Regions from separate parts of the Massilia sp. UYP34 genome, predicted to be linked through region 1. Evidence: riboswitches for the same ligand, from Rfam matches in the RefSeq annotation. Region 1 holds a riboswitch; each other region holds the start of a gene.
The links. Region 1 has a riboswitch for cobalamin ahead of ACZ9AQ_RS03065 (cobaltochelatase subunit CobN). Riboswitches for the same ligand answer to the same signal wherever they lie in the genome.
Positions count from the first base shown of each region.

Region 2: linked by a shared signal. The riboswitch ahead of ACZ9AQ_RS23675 (TonB-dependent receptor domain-containing protein) and the one ahead of ACZ9AQ_RS03065 (cobaltochelatase subunit CobN) in region 1 are both predicted to bind cobalamin.
Region 3: linked by a shared signal. The riboswitch ahead of ACZ9AQ_RS13065 (TonB-dependent receptor family protein) and the one ahead of ACZ9AQ_RS03065 (cobaltochelatase subunit CobN) in region 1 are both predicted to bind cobalamin.

Region 1 covers NZ_JBWBRF010000001.1:691,408-696,094, forward strand. The annotation lists gene ssb (single-stranded DNA-binding protein) at 1-148, shown strand, start outside; gene ACZ9AQ_RS03060 (ROK family transcriptional regulator) at 401-1,690, opposite strand; cobalamin riboswitch at 1,832-2,051, shown strand; gene ACZ9AQ_RS03065 (cobaltochelatase subunit CobN) at 2,232-4,687, shown strand, end outside.
Region 2 covers NZ_JBWBRF010000035.1:8,761-13,447, reverse strand. The annotation lists gene cobT (nicotinate-nucleotide--dimethylbenzimidazole phosphoribosyltransferase) at 143-1,174, shown strand; gene ACZ9AQ_RS23685 (adenosylcobinamide-GDP ribazoletransferase) at 1,171-1,953, shown strand; gene ACZ9AQ_RS23680 (histidine phosphatase family protein) at 1,953-2,495, shown strand; cobalamin riboswitch at 2,503-2,735, shown strand; gene ACZ9AQ_RS23675 (TonB-dependent receptor domain-containing protein) at 2,801-4,678, shown strand.
Region 3 covers NZ_JBWBRF010000006.1:254,605-259,291, reverse strand. The annotation lists gene ACZ9AQ_RS13065 (TonB-dependent receptor family protein) at 1-1,807, opposite strand, end outside; cobalamin riboswitch at 1,876-2,115, opposite strand; gene ACZ9AQ_RS13060 (DODA-type extradiol aromatic ring-opening family dioxygenase) at 2,203-3,030, shown strand; gene ylqF (ribosome biogenesis GTPase YlqF) at 3,181-4,128, opposite strand; gene ACZ9AQ_RS13050 (hypothetical protein) at 4,426-4,687, opposite strand, start outside.

The DNA.
Region 1 (4,687 bases):
GGGCGGCGGTATGGGCGGCGGCATGGACGACGACTACTCGGCCCCGCAGCGTCCGGCCCCGCGCCAGGCGCCACCGGCCCCGGCCGCACGTCCGCAGCCGAAACCGGCGCCGAACTTCTCGGATATGGATGACGATATTCCGTTCTGAGGCTGCCAGTCTGATCAGTACGACGAACCCTGCGAGTGCACCACTCGCAGGGTTTTTTTATATGCGGTGATCCACTCGCCTGGCCTGGAACGGCACTCGGCTACCGTTGATATGCAAAATATTCCCGTCCGCCCTTGGCCCGCAGTGCGGCGACGATGTCGTCGAACTCGTCGCCGGCCTCCCACGTGATGGCGCTCGCCCGATTCATGCCGCCGTACCCGGAGGGGTAGACGACACCCCGCGCTCGCCTTGCTAGCGCCGCTCCGCCTTCAGGAACAACCCGTGCGCCGGCGCGAAGTTCGCATGCAGCGGCAGGTAAGCCGCGCCGATCACCTTGGCCGTCATCCCGATCGTCCCCGCCATCACCAGCGGCCGCTCGGTGCCCTGCCAGCTGTAGCGCGTCATCTGCTCCTGCATCGCGGCGATCAGGCGTTCGAGCAGGGGCCGGCTGACGGCGCCGTCGACGATCACGCCATCCAGGTCGAGCAGGCAGGCCGCACCGGTCACGCCGAAGGTGATCGCATTGGCGGCTTCCTCGATCCATTGCAGGGTCACCGCTTCCCACGGGCCGCTCAACAGGCGGTCGTCGTTGAAGGCGAGCGGCGCCAAGCCCGCCTGCGCATGCATTTCTTCCAGCCGCACCAGCGAAGCCGCCCCGAGCAATTGCGGCGCCACGCCGCGTTCGTCCGTTCCAGCCAGGCCCAATGGCATCGAACCGATCGCGCCGGCGTTGCCGAACTGGCCGCTGTGCGGCTCGCCATCGATCACCAGGCCGCCGCCGACCAGGGTGTCGACGAACACGTACAGATAGCTTTTCAGCGTGCGTCCGCGGCCGGCAACCAGTTCGGCCACGCAGGCTGCGATCGTGTCCTTGGCGAAGTCCACGCGGAGCGGCGTCATGGCTTGCAGGCGGATGCGCAGGTCGACCCGGCGCCAGGCTTCGGCCTGATGCGGCAGCAGGCTTTCCAGGCCATGCCAGGTGCCCAGCGTGAGCGGGGCGGCCAGGCCGATGCCGGTCAGGCGCGGCGCCAGTTCCGGGCCAAGAAAGGCGTCCACCTCGCGCAGCCTGGCGTCGATGGCGGCGAAAACCTGTTCCACGTCGGGGCTGGCGTAGGGCGTCGACGACTGCCAGCGCAGCGCGCCCGTGAAATCTAGCAGCACCACGTCCAGCGCGCGCCTGCCGATCTGGATGCCGATCGAGAACGCGCCTTCCGGATTCAGGGCGATCGGCTGCGACGGCTGGCCGACCTTGCCGCGCACGGCGTCGCGCTTGACCACCAGTTGCTCGTCCAGCAGGCGGTTGATGATCACCGAGGCCGTTTGCGTACTGAGCTTGGTCAGGCGCGCGACTTCGGCCTTGGGCAGGCTGCCATGGGTGCGGATCGCCTGCAGCACGACCCGCTCGTTGAACTCGCGCATGCCCACCTGGTTCGAGCCGACGGTGCGCAGCAGCGGCATCGTGGCGGGATCAACGGCGGGAGACGGTGCGTTATAGGGCGGCATGGCGCGGCGTTCGATGGGCAGGGCAGCGGGAGACGGCAAGTATACGTCCTTCCGCTAAATAAACCTATGCGACTTATTTTTCGGGCCGATCGGGCGCGGTTGGTTGCCGCGCCGGGCCTCTTCGCGCTTGCCTGCCAAGAAATAATGCGGTGACAAGCGATCGAACTTGGCGGTAGAATCGCGCCCAATCAAGTGAATGGTGCCTTCCTGCTCGTCTGCAGGGAGGTGAAACGGGAAGCCGGTGACGTGCGCGATAGCCATCGCGCGCCAGTCCGGCGCAGCCCCCGCTGCTGTAAGCCTGACGACCCCGGTCGAACGCCACTGTGCCCCGTGCACGGGAAGGCAGGACCGGGGAAGGAAGACGGCGAGCCAGAAGACCGGCCATCCACGATGCATCCGTACGTCCCGGGGTGAGGGCGTGCCTGTCGGTTGTTCGTCGTTCCTTCTTCGTTTGCTCGCATCATGCGCTGCGATCGTTCGCCCATGCGGCGCGCGCAAGCGTCCCTGTTCATCGTGGAAGGATGACGGCTGCCTGTTGTCGTGCGCGCGTCAAGCGCGCAGCTGAAAGGTCGACGTTCACATGAACACGCTTCTCCTGGTCCGCATCCGCGCTGCGCTGACGTTTCTGCTCGCCTCGTTCTTGCTCACCTCGTTCCTGCTCGCCTGCATGGCGGGCTTTCAGCACGCCAGCGCCGCCACCCTGTTCGCGGTGGTCACCGAGCGCGCCGCGCCGGGCGCCGTCGAAGCCGCCCATCGCCACCTGGCCAGCCATCCGCAAGACCGCATCCTGCTGCGCACCCCGGCCCAGCTGATGGCCGCGGGCGAGCGCGAAGTGGCGCAGTGGATCGGCGGCGCCGACACCATCCTGGCGGTGTCGCTGTTCGGCGACCCGGCGCGGCGCATGAAGGATGCCCTTGCGCGCCACGCCAGGCCGCACGCCGCCGTGCTGGCGCTCAACGGCGAAGCGACCCTGAACCTCATGACGCGCTCGCGCCACGGCAGCCTGGCCGGCTTCTCGCCCGAGCTGCTGCGCCAGCTCTCGGGCGAAGCGCCGCCGCAGGCCGCGCTGCGGGCGGCCGAGGGCGACCCCGCCGCCCGCCACTGGCTGGCCGCGCGCCGCGTGTGGCAGGCGGGCGGCGTCGACAACACCGCGGAACTGATGCGGCACCTGCTCGCGCCAGGCACGCCCCTGGCCGATCCGCGGCCGGAGCCGACCCTGCGCCTGCGCAGGGGGCAGCGCGAGCTGCAGGACGCCGGCGCCTGGGGCAATGCGTCGACGCTCGGCTTGCGCGAGCGCCCGACCGTGGTCGTGCTCGACCTGGCGAACATGGATGGCGTGGTGCCCGCGGCGCTGTGCCGGCGCATCGAAGAGTTCGGCCAGCCCTGCGTGCAACTGCTCACGCGCTGGGGCGGCGCCTCGCGCGAAGCGCTCGAACGGCTGCCCGAGCTGGTGGCGCCGGCGAAACCGGCCGCGCTGGTGGTGCTGCAGGACTTCGTGGTCGGCGCCGCCGAGGGCCGGGAGGCGGTGGAGGATGCTTTCAAGCGTTTGGACATCCCGGTGTTCAAGGCGATCCGCCTGTCGGACCGCACCGCGATGCAGTGGCAGCTGTCGCCCGACGGCTTGCCGCCCGATTCGGTCCAGTACCGCGTGGCCCTGCCCGAGCTGCAGGGCATCGGCCAGCCGATGGTGGTGGCGGCCCTGGGCCAGGCCCGGCGCGACCGCCAGACCGGCATCGAGAACCGTCCGCCCGTGTTGCTGCCGGCCGAAGTCGACCGCCTGTCGGGGCGCGTGGCGCGCTGGCTGGCGCTGCGCGCCAAATCGAACGCGGACAAGAAGATCGCGATGGTCTACTACAACCATCCGCCGGGCCGCCAGAACATCGGCGCCGACAACCTCAACGTGCCGGAGTCGCTGTTCGGGATGCTGCATGCGCTCAAGGCGGCGGGTTACACGGTCGGCGAGCTGCCGGCTTCGCCCGAGGCGCTGCTCGACATGATCATGGCGCGCGGCGTCAACCTGCCGGAAGACCGCGCCGCCCTGCGCGAAATGGCCGGCGCCGTCAACGGCGTCCCGGCGCAGGAGTACGCGCGCTGGTTCGCGACCCTGTCGCCGCGGGTGCGGGGCGAGATGCGGGACGGCTTGCTGGGGCGCCTGCATGCCGACGTGCTGGCGGCCGAAAAGGCCGGCGAACGCGCGCTGGGCCGCAAGCAGGCCGCGACCGTGATCGAGGAGCTGCTGCACCTGGTCGAAGGCGTCGATCACCCGCAGCGCGTGCAGGCCACACGCGACCTGCATGCGCTGGAAGACGGCTATATGGCCTGCCTCGACGAAGCCAGGGCGCGTGCCTGCCAGTCGCTTGCGCCCCTTTACCGGCGCCTGATCGGATACGGCATCGAAGGCATGCGCGGCTGGGGGCCGGCGCCGGGCAAGGTGATGGTCGACGGCGGCAAGATGCTGGTGCCGGGACTGGTGTTCGGCAACGTCTTCATCGGCCCGCAGCCGCCGCGCGGCTGGGAAGTGGACGAGGAACTGCTGCACGCAAACACCAGCATCACCCCGCCGCACCAGTTCCTGGGCTTCTATCACTGGATCCGCGACCGCTTCAAGGCCGACGCCGTGGTGCACGTGGGCCGCCACTCGACCTATGAATTCTTGCCGGGCAAGGCCGTCGGCCTGTCGAGCGACGATTATCCGAGCCTGATCGCGAGCGACCTGCCGGGCATCTACCCGTATATCGTCGACGGCGTCGGCGAAGGCACCCAGGCCAAGCGCCGCGGCCTGGCCGTCATCGTCGACCACCTCACGCCGCCGCTGGCCGCCACGCCGCTGTACGACGAGCTGCTGTCGCTGCGCCAGCTCGTCGAGAGTTTTGAGGCCGCATCGTCCGAATCGCTCAAGGCCCAGGCCGCGCAGCTGATGCGCGAGCGGGTCGTCGCCCTGAACCTGCGCGCCGAGCTGGAAGCGTCGATGTCCGACGTGCTGGCGGTGCGCGGCATCGGCTTCGATGCCGCCGACGACGACCTGCTCGCGCACGA
Region 2 (4,687 bases), on a different contig from region 1:
TTTTCTCTTCGCTTTCGCTACCGTGAGGCGGCGTCTGCGTCGAGGAGCGAGACTATAGCAAGCCGAAGGCCGTCTTGCAAGGTTTACGACTGTGATATCGTAGCCGCCGCATTCTGCGACCTACCCTTTTATATACGTCCATATGATTCCCACGATCGTCCCGACCGCCGACGCCGCCCTCGCCCAGTCCCTGGCGGACGCCATCAACAACAAGACGAAGCCGCTCGGCAGCCTCGGACGACTGGAATCGCTCGCCGCCCAGCTGGGCATGATCCAGCGCTCGACCAGGGTCAGCATCGACCGGCCGGCGATCCTGGTGTTCGCCGCCGACCACGGCGTCGTGGCCGAAGGCATCTCCGCCTTCCCGCAAGACGTCACCTGGCAGATGGTCGAGAACTTCCTGGGCAACGGCGCCGCCATCAATGTGTTCGCGCGCCAGAACGGCTGCGCGCTGCACGTGGTCGACGCCGGCGTGAACCACGATTTCGGCGAACGCGCGGGACTCGTGCACCGCAAGGTTGCCAACGGCACCCGCAACTTCGCGCTCGAACCGGCCATGACGGCGCAGGAATGCGCGACCGTGCTCGAACACGGCATGGCCCTGGCGCGCGACCTGCCCGGCACCGTGATCGGCTTCGGCGAGATGGGCATCGGTAACACGACGTCCGCCGCGGCCCTGATGCACAAGCTGACCGGCCAGCCGCTCGCGCGCTGCGTCGGCGCCGGCACCGGCCTCACGCCACAGGGAGTCCGCCACAAGGCCGACGTCGTCGCGGCCAGCGTGGCCCGTCACGCGCACGCCGTGCAGCCGCTCGAGGTGCTGGCCACTTTCGGGGGCTTCGAGATCGCGATGATGGCCGGCGCCATGCTCAAGGCGGCCGAACTGCGCAAGGTGCTGCTGATCGATGGCTTCATCGTCACCAGCGCGCTGCTGGTGGCCGCGCGCCTGCAGCCGAACATCCTCGATTACTGCGTGTTCTCGCACTGCTCGGGCGAGCATGGCCACGCCCTGCTGCTCGAGGAGCTCGGCGCCCGTCCGCTGCTCGACCTTGGCCTGCGCCTGGGCGAAGGCACCGGCAGCGCGCTCGCCCTGCCCCTGCTGCACGCCGCCGCCAACTTCCTCAACGAGATGACCACCTTCGCCTCGGCGCAGGTCAGCGAACGCTCGGCATGACGCACCAGCTGCGCCTGTTCTTCATTGCGCTGCAGTTCTTCACGCGGCTGCCGATTCCGCGCTGGGTCGGTTTCGAACCAGGCTGGCTGAACCACGCGTCGCGCTACTTCCCGCTGGTGGGCGTCGTGGTCGGCGGCATCGGCGCGCTCGTCTACCTGGTGGCCGCGCACTGGCTGCCCGCGCCGGTGGCGGCCGTGCTGTCCACCGCGGCCACCATCTACCTCACCGGCGCCTTCCATGAAGACGGCTTCGCCGACACCTGCGATGGCCTGGGCGGCGGCATGACGAAGGAACGCGCGCTCGAGATAATGAAGGATTCGCGCGTCGGCGCCTATGGCGCGATCGGCATCGTGTGCATGCTCGGTGCGAAGCTGGCCCTGCTTGCCAGCCTGCCGCCAGCCAGCGCCATCGGCGCCCTGCTGCTGGCTCATCCCCTCTCACGTCTGGCCGCCACCTCCCTGATCTGGCAGATGGAGTACGCCCGCGCCGAGGGCAAGGCCAAGCCGCTGGCGGTGCGCATGAGCGATCGGGAGTTCGGCATCGCCGCCGTCACCGCACTGCTGCCCGCGCTTGGCTTGCTGGCCTTCGGCCTGCTCGACCTGGCCGCGATCGCCGCCGCCGTGGTCGCTGCCATGGTGGTCACCTGCTGGCTGGCCCGCAAGCTCACGCGCCGGCTGGGCGGCTATACCGGCGACTGCCTCGGCGCCGTGCAGCAGCTGGCAGAGGTGGCGATCTATCTCGCGGTGCTGGCCACGCTCGGCCGCGGCGCGCTGGGCTGATGCGCCTCTACCTGGTGCGCCACCCACGGCCCGAGGTGCCGGCCGGGCACTGCTACGGTCGCAGCGACCTGGCGGCGAACCAGGCCGACGTCGAACGGGTGCTGGCCGCACTGGCGGGCCAGGGACTGCCCGGCGCGATGCCGGTCTACGCCAGCCCGCTGATCCGCAGCGCGGTCCTGGCGCAGCGGCTTTCGCCGGCGCCGGTATTCGACGCCCGCCTGGCCGAGATCGACTTCGGCGCCTGGGAAATGCGCAGCTGGGACGACATCCCCCGCGCCGAGATCGACGCCTGGAGCGCCGACCTGCTGCATTACCGCCCCGGCGGTGGCGAAAGCGTGATGGACGTGGCCGCGCGCGTGGCGGCCTTCGATGCCGATATCCGGCGCGCTGAACACCCACAGGCCCTGATCGTCTGCCACGCCGGCACCATGCGCCTCCTGCATTCCCTGTACCTCGGCGGCACGCTACTCGATGCCGCGCTACGTGCGGCCCAGGCGCCACACCGGATCGACTATGGCGAAGTGATGATGCTGGAAACCTGACGACGCCTTATAATGGGCGCGTTTTGGTGCTCGCGCCTGCGTTCGCAGTCGCAGTTAAACGGGAAACACGAAGCTCCTTTCAAGGGCCAACGTGTGCTGCCCCCGCAACGGTAAGCAAGTGCCGCATGCTCTCCCCGAGCCATGCGGCAAACCGCCCCCTCATACCACTGTGCGCGAGCATGGGAAGGTCGGACGGCCATACTTGTCAGCCCGGATACCGGCCAAAAGGTGGCGTCGCCTCGCGCGATGCCGTTCAATCTGGCCTACGGGGACGTCGGCTGGTTGCCCTTGATAAGAAACAATTCATGAATTTTCCAGTAACCCGGCAAGCCGCCGCGGTCTCGCTTGCCCTCGCCGTCATCTCGTCCGCCGCCGTCGCCGACGCTCCTTTACCGGCTCCTTCGCCTGCTCCTGCGCCTGACGCCACGCCCACCGCCGACACCGTGGTCGTCACCGCGACCCGCACCGCGCAGCGCGCCGCCGACGTCATCGCCGACACCACCGTCATCGGCGCCGAAGAAATCGCGCGCTCCGGCGCCGGTTCGGTGGCCGACATCCTGCGCCGCCAGCGCGGCATCGAAATCTCGCGCAACGGCGCGGCCGGCGCCGCCACCAGCGTCTTCATCCGCGGCGCCAACGCCAACCAGTCCGTGGTCCTGATCGACGGCGTGCGCTTCGGTTCGGCGACCACCGGCACCGCCAGCTGGAACGCAATCCCGCTGGGCGCCATCGACCGCATCGAGATCGTCTACGGCCCGCTCAGCACCCTGTACGGCGCCGACGCCATCGGCGGCGTGATCCAGATCTTCACCCGCAAGGGCGAGGGCGCGCCGGTGGTCACGGGCTCGGTCGGCGTGGGCAGCAACGCCACCCGCCAGCTGGATGCCGGCATCTACGGCAGCAGCGGCGGCCCGAACGCCGTCAGCTACGCGTTCGGCGCCGGCTACGAGGACTCGGACGGTTTCTCGTCGACCCGCCCGGGCGCCTTTGGCTACAACCCGGACGAAGACGGCTACCGTCGCCGCAACGCCAACGGTCGCGTGACGATGGCGCTCGCGCCGGGCCACGAGATCGGGGCCCAGTTCCTGGCCAGCCGCCTGTACAGCCAGTACGACAGCGGCGCCGCCAGCTACGACGTCCACAGCGACAACGACCTGAATACCGCCGCGGTCTTCATGCGCAACCAGATCCTGCCAAACTGGCACAGCACGGTGCAGTACGCGCGCTCGGAAGACAAGTCGGGCAACTTCACCAATGCGACGCCGTCCGGCGCCAGCCGGATCGACACCCGGCAGGACGAATTGAGCTGGCAGAACGACATCGCCATCGGCCAGGACACCCTGCAACTGCTGTACACGCACCGCAAGGAAGAAGTCGACTCGATGCGCCGGTCGCGCATCACCAATTCGTATGCGGCCGCCTACTCGGCCAGGCGCGGCCCTCACCTGGCCGACGTCAGTGCGCGCCACGACCGCTCGGTCTACGGCAGCAAGAACACCGGCGCCGCCGGCTATGGCTATGACTTCGGCAACGGCCTTCGCGCCACCGCCAGCGTCGGCACGAGCTTTCGCGCCCCGACCTTCAACGAGCTGTACTTCCCCGGCTACGGCCTGGAAACCAACAAGCCCGAGAAAGGCCGCAACCGCGAAGTGGGCCTGCGCTACGACGGCAACGGCTACCGGCTGGATGCGACCTACTTCCACAACCGCCTGACCGACATGATCGTGTCGAGCACCCCGTGCCCGGACGGCGTCAACCGCAGCTGCGCCTACAACGTCAACGAAGGGCTGCTCGAAGGCTTCTCGCTGGCAGGCAGCACCCGCCTGATGGGCGTCGACCTGCGCGCCAGCCTCGACTGGCAGGATCCGCGCGACGAGACCACCGGCAAGCAACTGGCGCGCCGTGCGAAGAAGCACGCCAGCTTCGGCGCCGACTACACGATGGGCACGCTCAAGACCGGCCTTGAACTGACGGTGTCGGGCGAGCGTTTCGACGACGCCGCCAACAACCGTCGCCTTGGCGGCTACGGTTTGCTGAACCTGCACACGACCTGGCAATTCACGCCCGACTGGTCGCTGCTGATGCGCCTGGACAACGTCGCCGACAAGCAGTACGAGATCGCGCGCAACTACGGCACCAGCGGCCGCACCTGGTTCGCGGCCCTGCGCTACGGCATCCGTTAAGCTATAACC
Region 3 (4,687 bases), on a different contig from region 1:
GGGTGCTGCAGCCGTTGGTGAAGTCGTTGCCGTAGCGCTGGCTGTCGACCCAATGGGCGCCGATGTCGGCGCTCTGGCCGTCGCCCGGCGTCCAGGCCAGGCGCGCGGTGACGACATGCCTGGGCACCAGCACCATCTCGCGGCCGGCGTTGGGGCCGTCGCGGAACTCGGCCTGCACGTATTGCCACGCGCCGGTCAGGCGCCAGGCCTTGGCGAAGATCGCCTGCCCTTCCAGCTCCACGCCCTGGCGCCGGGTCGGATCCAGGTTGGTGTTGGCGCCGAAGCCGATGGTCGGGTCGAAGAAGATCTCGTCCGTCAGGCGGTGGCGGAACACGCGCGCCGTCGCCTTGCGTGCCTCAGTGCCGGCGCTGACGCCCAGTTCCAGGTCGCGCGAGGTTTGCGGCTCCAGCACGTCCAGGGTCGAACGGTAGGCGTTCTCGTCGATGTTGGCGATGCGGTAGCTGCGGCCGGCCTTGGCGAACACGGTCACGCGTGGCATCACGTCGATGCTGCCTTCCACGGTCCAGGCGTTGAGCGACTGCCTGCGGTGCTCGCCCACGACCGGCGGGAAGGCCAGCGGGTCGCTGTAGTCCTTCTCGAAGCGCTCGTGGCGAGCGCCGACCGCCAGGCGGGCGTTGTGCGGCGCGTTCCAACGCAGTTCGTCGCGCAGGTAAAACGCTGTCGCGTCCTGGCGCGCGGCGCCGGCCGAGAAATCGGCGCTGACGTCGCGCTCCCAGCGGATCAGGTCGATGCCGGTGACAAACTCGTTGCGCTTGCCGCCGAGGTCGACGGTGTGGCGCAGGCGCGGCGAGAACTGGGTCTGCTCGGATTCGTAGATCGATGCCGAGGTACCGAAGAAAGGGGACACATAGGTCGACGCAACCTCGCGCTCGCGGTGCGACAGCTCGGCCGCCAGCTCGAAGGCGCCGACACGGTGCTCGACGAACGCGGTCAGGCGATCGGTGTCGAGCGAGCCGAAATCATCCGGCGTATTGCTCTGGGTCGGAATGGCCAGGAACTGCGCTTCGGTCAGCGAACCCGGCAGGCGCGAGTCGGACCGCGCGCTCTCGAAACGCAGGCCGGCGCGGCCATTCGGCGCATAGGCGAACTGCACGCCGCCGCTGAAGCTGGTCTGCTCGTAGCGGTTGTTGTCGCGGTAGTTATCGGTGCGGCGGTCGCTTACTGCGGCGTCGAACGACCATGGGCCGGCGCCGTGGGTGACCGACGCGCGCAGGTCGCGGTGGTCGAAGCGGCCGGCTTCGACGAACAGCGAGCCCGAAGTGCCATCCTTGCCGGCGCCGCGGCGGGTGACTATGTTGATCACGCCGCCGGTGGCGCCGTCGCCGTACAGCACGCTGCTGCCGCCGCGCGTGATCTCGATGCGCTCGACCGTGTCCACGGGAATGGTCGACAGCACCGTGTGCGCCAGCTCGTTCTCGTTCAGGCGCACGCCGTCGACCAGCACCACCGTGTTCTGGGCGCTGTTGGTGCCGAAGCCGCGCAGGTCGAGGCCGAAGTCGGGCGAGCCGTCCAGGCTCTGGCGGCCGAACACGCCGCCGATCTTGCGGATCGCGGCATTGACGTCAAGGGCGCCGGCGCTGCGGATCTGCTCGGCGGTGATGACGCTGGCGCCGATCGGCGTGGCCTGGGCCGGAAAGCGCGGGCCGGTGATGAGGACCGAAGGGATCGTGTGCTGGGCGGTTTCCTGGACGCTGTCCTGTGCTGCGGCCTGGGTGGCGAGGGCGGACAGGGCGACAGCGCAAGCCAGTGCGAGTGGCGCGCGGCGCGGTGCGGCTGCAAAAATCATGATGAATGTGTTCTCGATAAAAGGCACCGGCCTGCTTCCCCGCAGCCCGGAGTCAACGGAAACGCATGGCGCTTCCACCTGCTTTGGCCGGTATCCGGGCTGGCAAGCATGGCGGCCTCACCTTCCTGCGCGGCATGCACAGTGGTTGTCGAGAATGCCTGCCGCGCTGCAAATGCAGGCGCGGCGCTTGTTGACCGTTGCGGGGGCAGCACACTTCCATGGCGGCGCGTGGCGCGGCCATGTCGTGTTTCCCGTTTAACTTCGCGCGCCTGGAAGCGCGCGAGAGCACCAAAACGGGGCGATTATACCTTGACAAGATGCAGCCTGACCGGCCGCCGGCAGCTTGCTGCGGGATCGGCTACCATCGTTGTTTTCATGCTTCAGAAGGAACGGCCATGGCGCGTTTACCCACCTATTTCGTTTCGCACGGCGGCGGCCCCTGGCCGTGGATGCGCGAGCAGTACGGTTCGGCCTATGACCAGCTGGCCGCCTCGCTGGCCGCGCTACGCGCCGAGGCCGAAGGAAAGGCCCACGACGCCGTGCGCGCGGTGCTGGTCGTGAGTTCGCACTGGGAGACGCCGCAGTTCATGGTGTCGTCCGGCACGGCGCCCGGCATGATCTACGACTACGGCGGGTTCCCGCCGCACACCTACCAGGTCAAGTATCCGGCCCCGGGCGAGCCGGCGCTGGCGCGGCGCGTGGCTGACCTGCTCGAGGCCGCGGGTCACCCGGCCGCGCTGGACGCCGAACGCGGCTTCGACCATGGCACGTTCTCGATGCTGTACCCGGTCTATCCGGAAGCGCGCATGCCGGTGGTGCAGTTGTCGATCCGGCGCGACCTGGATCCGGCCGCGCACCTGGCGGCGGGCCGCGCGCTGGCGCCGCTGCGCGACGAGGGAATCCTGATCATCGGCAGCGGGCTGTCGTACCACAACCTGCGCCAGTTCGGGCCGAACGGGCGGGAGGCGTCACGCGCCTTCGATGGCTGGTTGCAGCACGCGCTGCTCGAACTCGATCCTGCCCAACGCGAACAGGCCATGCTGCGCTGGGAGGCGGCGCCGATGGCACGGGCGGCGCACCCGCGCGAGGAACACCTGATCCCGCTGATGGTGGCGCTGGGGGCGGCCGAACAGGAGGCGGCGGCCTGCGTCTATCATGAAGACGCGTTCATGGGGAATTTGACGGTGTCGAGTTTCAGGTTCGGGGCGGCGCCGCAGGCTTGAACAATTTGCTGCGGCTCCAGCACGTCGTACCCGCGGAGGCTGGTATCCAAGTACTGTCGGCGCCGTCGAAACGCTAGCAAACTTAGGTACCCGCCTTCGCGGGTACGACGGGTTTGGGCCAACGATGAAAACCGCGGCCCTGGGGCGGCCTTAGGTCCCGCGCTTGCCGCGCGCCGCTTCGTCGGCCTTTGCGGCCGCCTTCTCGGCCGCGATGCGGGCCTTCTCGGCCACCTCGGCCTGATGCTGGGCCAGGCTGGCCGCGCGCGACTCGGGCGTCTCGAGGCTGATGCGGCCCAGCGCACCCTGGCGGTAATCCTGCAAGAGCGTATGCGCCGCCTTTTCGTAATCAAAATCGCCGCCGCGCACGCGGAAACCACGGCGCTGGGCCACGCCTTCGATCACGGCCACGCCGTCCATGCCCTCGGTCTTGAAGCCGTAGCGCGCCGTGAGTAGTTGCGGATAGCGCTGCAGCAGCAGGTCGCCCAGGTATTCGGCCACTTCTTCCTCGACCAGCGCATTGGTGCCGATCGCGTGGCTGGCGGCCAGCATCAGGCCGTCGCTGGCCATGGCGATCTTTGGCCACAGCATGCCGGGGGTGTCGACCAGCACCACGTTCTTGTTCAGGTACAGGCGCTGCTGGGTCTTGGTCACGGCCGGCTCGTCGCCCACCTTGGCCACGCGCTTTTTCAATAGCGCGTTCATCAGCGTCGATTTGCCGACGTTCGGGATGCCCATGATCATGATGCGCAGCGGCTTGGTCGGCACGCCGCGGTGCGGCGCCAGCGACAGGGCCAGGTCCGGGATGCGGGCGACATCGGCCGGCTTCTTGGTCGTCATCGGATAGGCGGTCACGCCTTCCTGGGCATCGTAATAGGCTTTCCAGGCGGCAGTCGCGTTCGGGTCGGCCAGGTCGATCTTGTTCAATATCTTCAGGCAAGGGCGCTGACGAAACTTGCGCAGCTCTTCCACCAGCGGGTTGCAGCTCGCCTCGGGCAGGCGCGCATCGAGGACCTCGATCACCAGATCGATGTTTTCCATCTGCTCGGCCGCTTCCCGCTTGGCCGCGTTCATGTGGCCAGGGAACCATTGAATAGACATACTATTGCTCTCTTAATCTTTCGTCCAAGGCGCTATTTTACGCTGTGCGTCGACATAAACGGTGACACAACCGGTGCGGCGCCGCCACAACGCCGCTTTCCATCGCGCCCGCCGTTGAGCTAATGCAACACGGATGACCTATTCCACGCGCACACTGCCCTCTTGCCTGAACACGACGGAGACGGACATGCGTACACGGGAAAAACTGAAGCGGTCGCCGGCACGCTGGTATGGCGTGCTGATGCTGTGCGGCGCCATCATGGTGTCGGCGCTGGTCGAGCGCTTGCCCCTGCTTCCCTACTGATCCGTCCGGCCCTGCGCATCCGCTCTGCAGTCGGCCGGCGGCAGCGGCGCCTGCGGATCGACGCGCGCCAGCCGCGCCCTGGCCGCGGCGCGGTCCTTCGCATACTCGGCCAGGTAGCGGCTGCGCTCCTCGCTCTGCCACTCGGTATCCGGCACGCCGTCCAGCGAACGGGTGCGGCTGGCAAAGACCTTTCCCTCCAGGCGCGGCAACAGCAGGCGGTCGGGGTCAAGATTCTCGCGCAGCAGATAGCCTTCG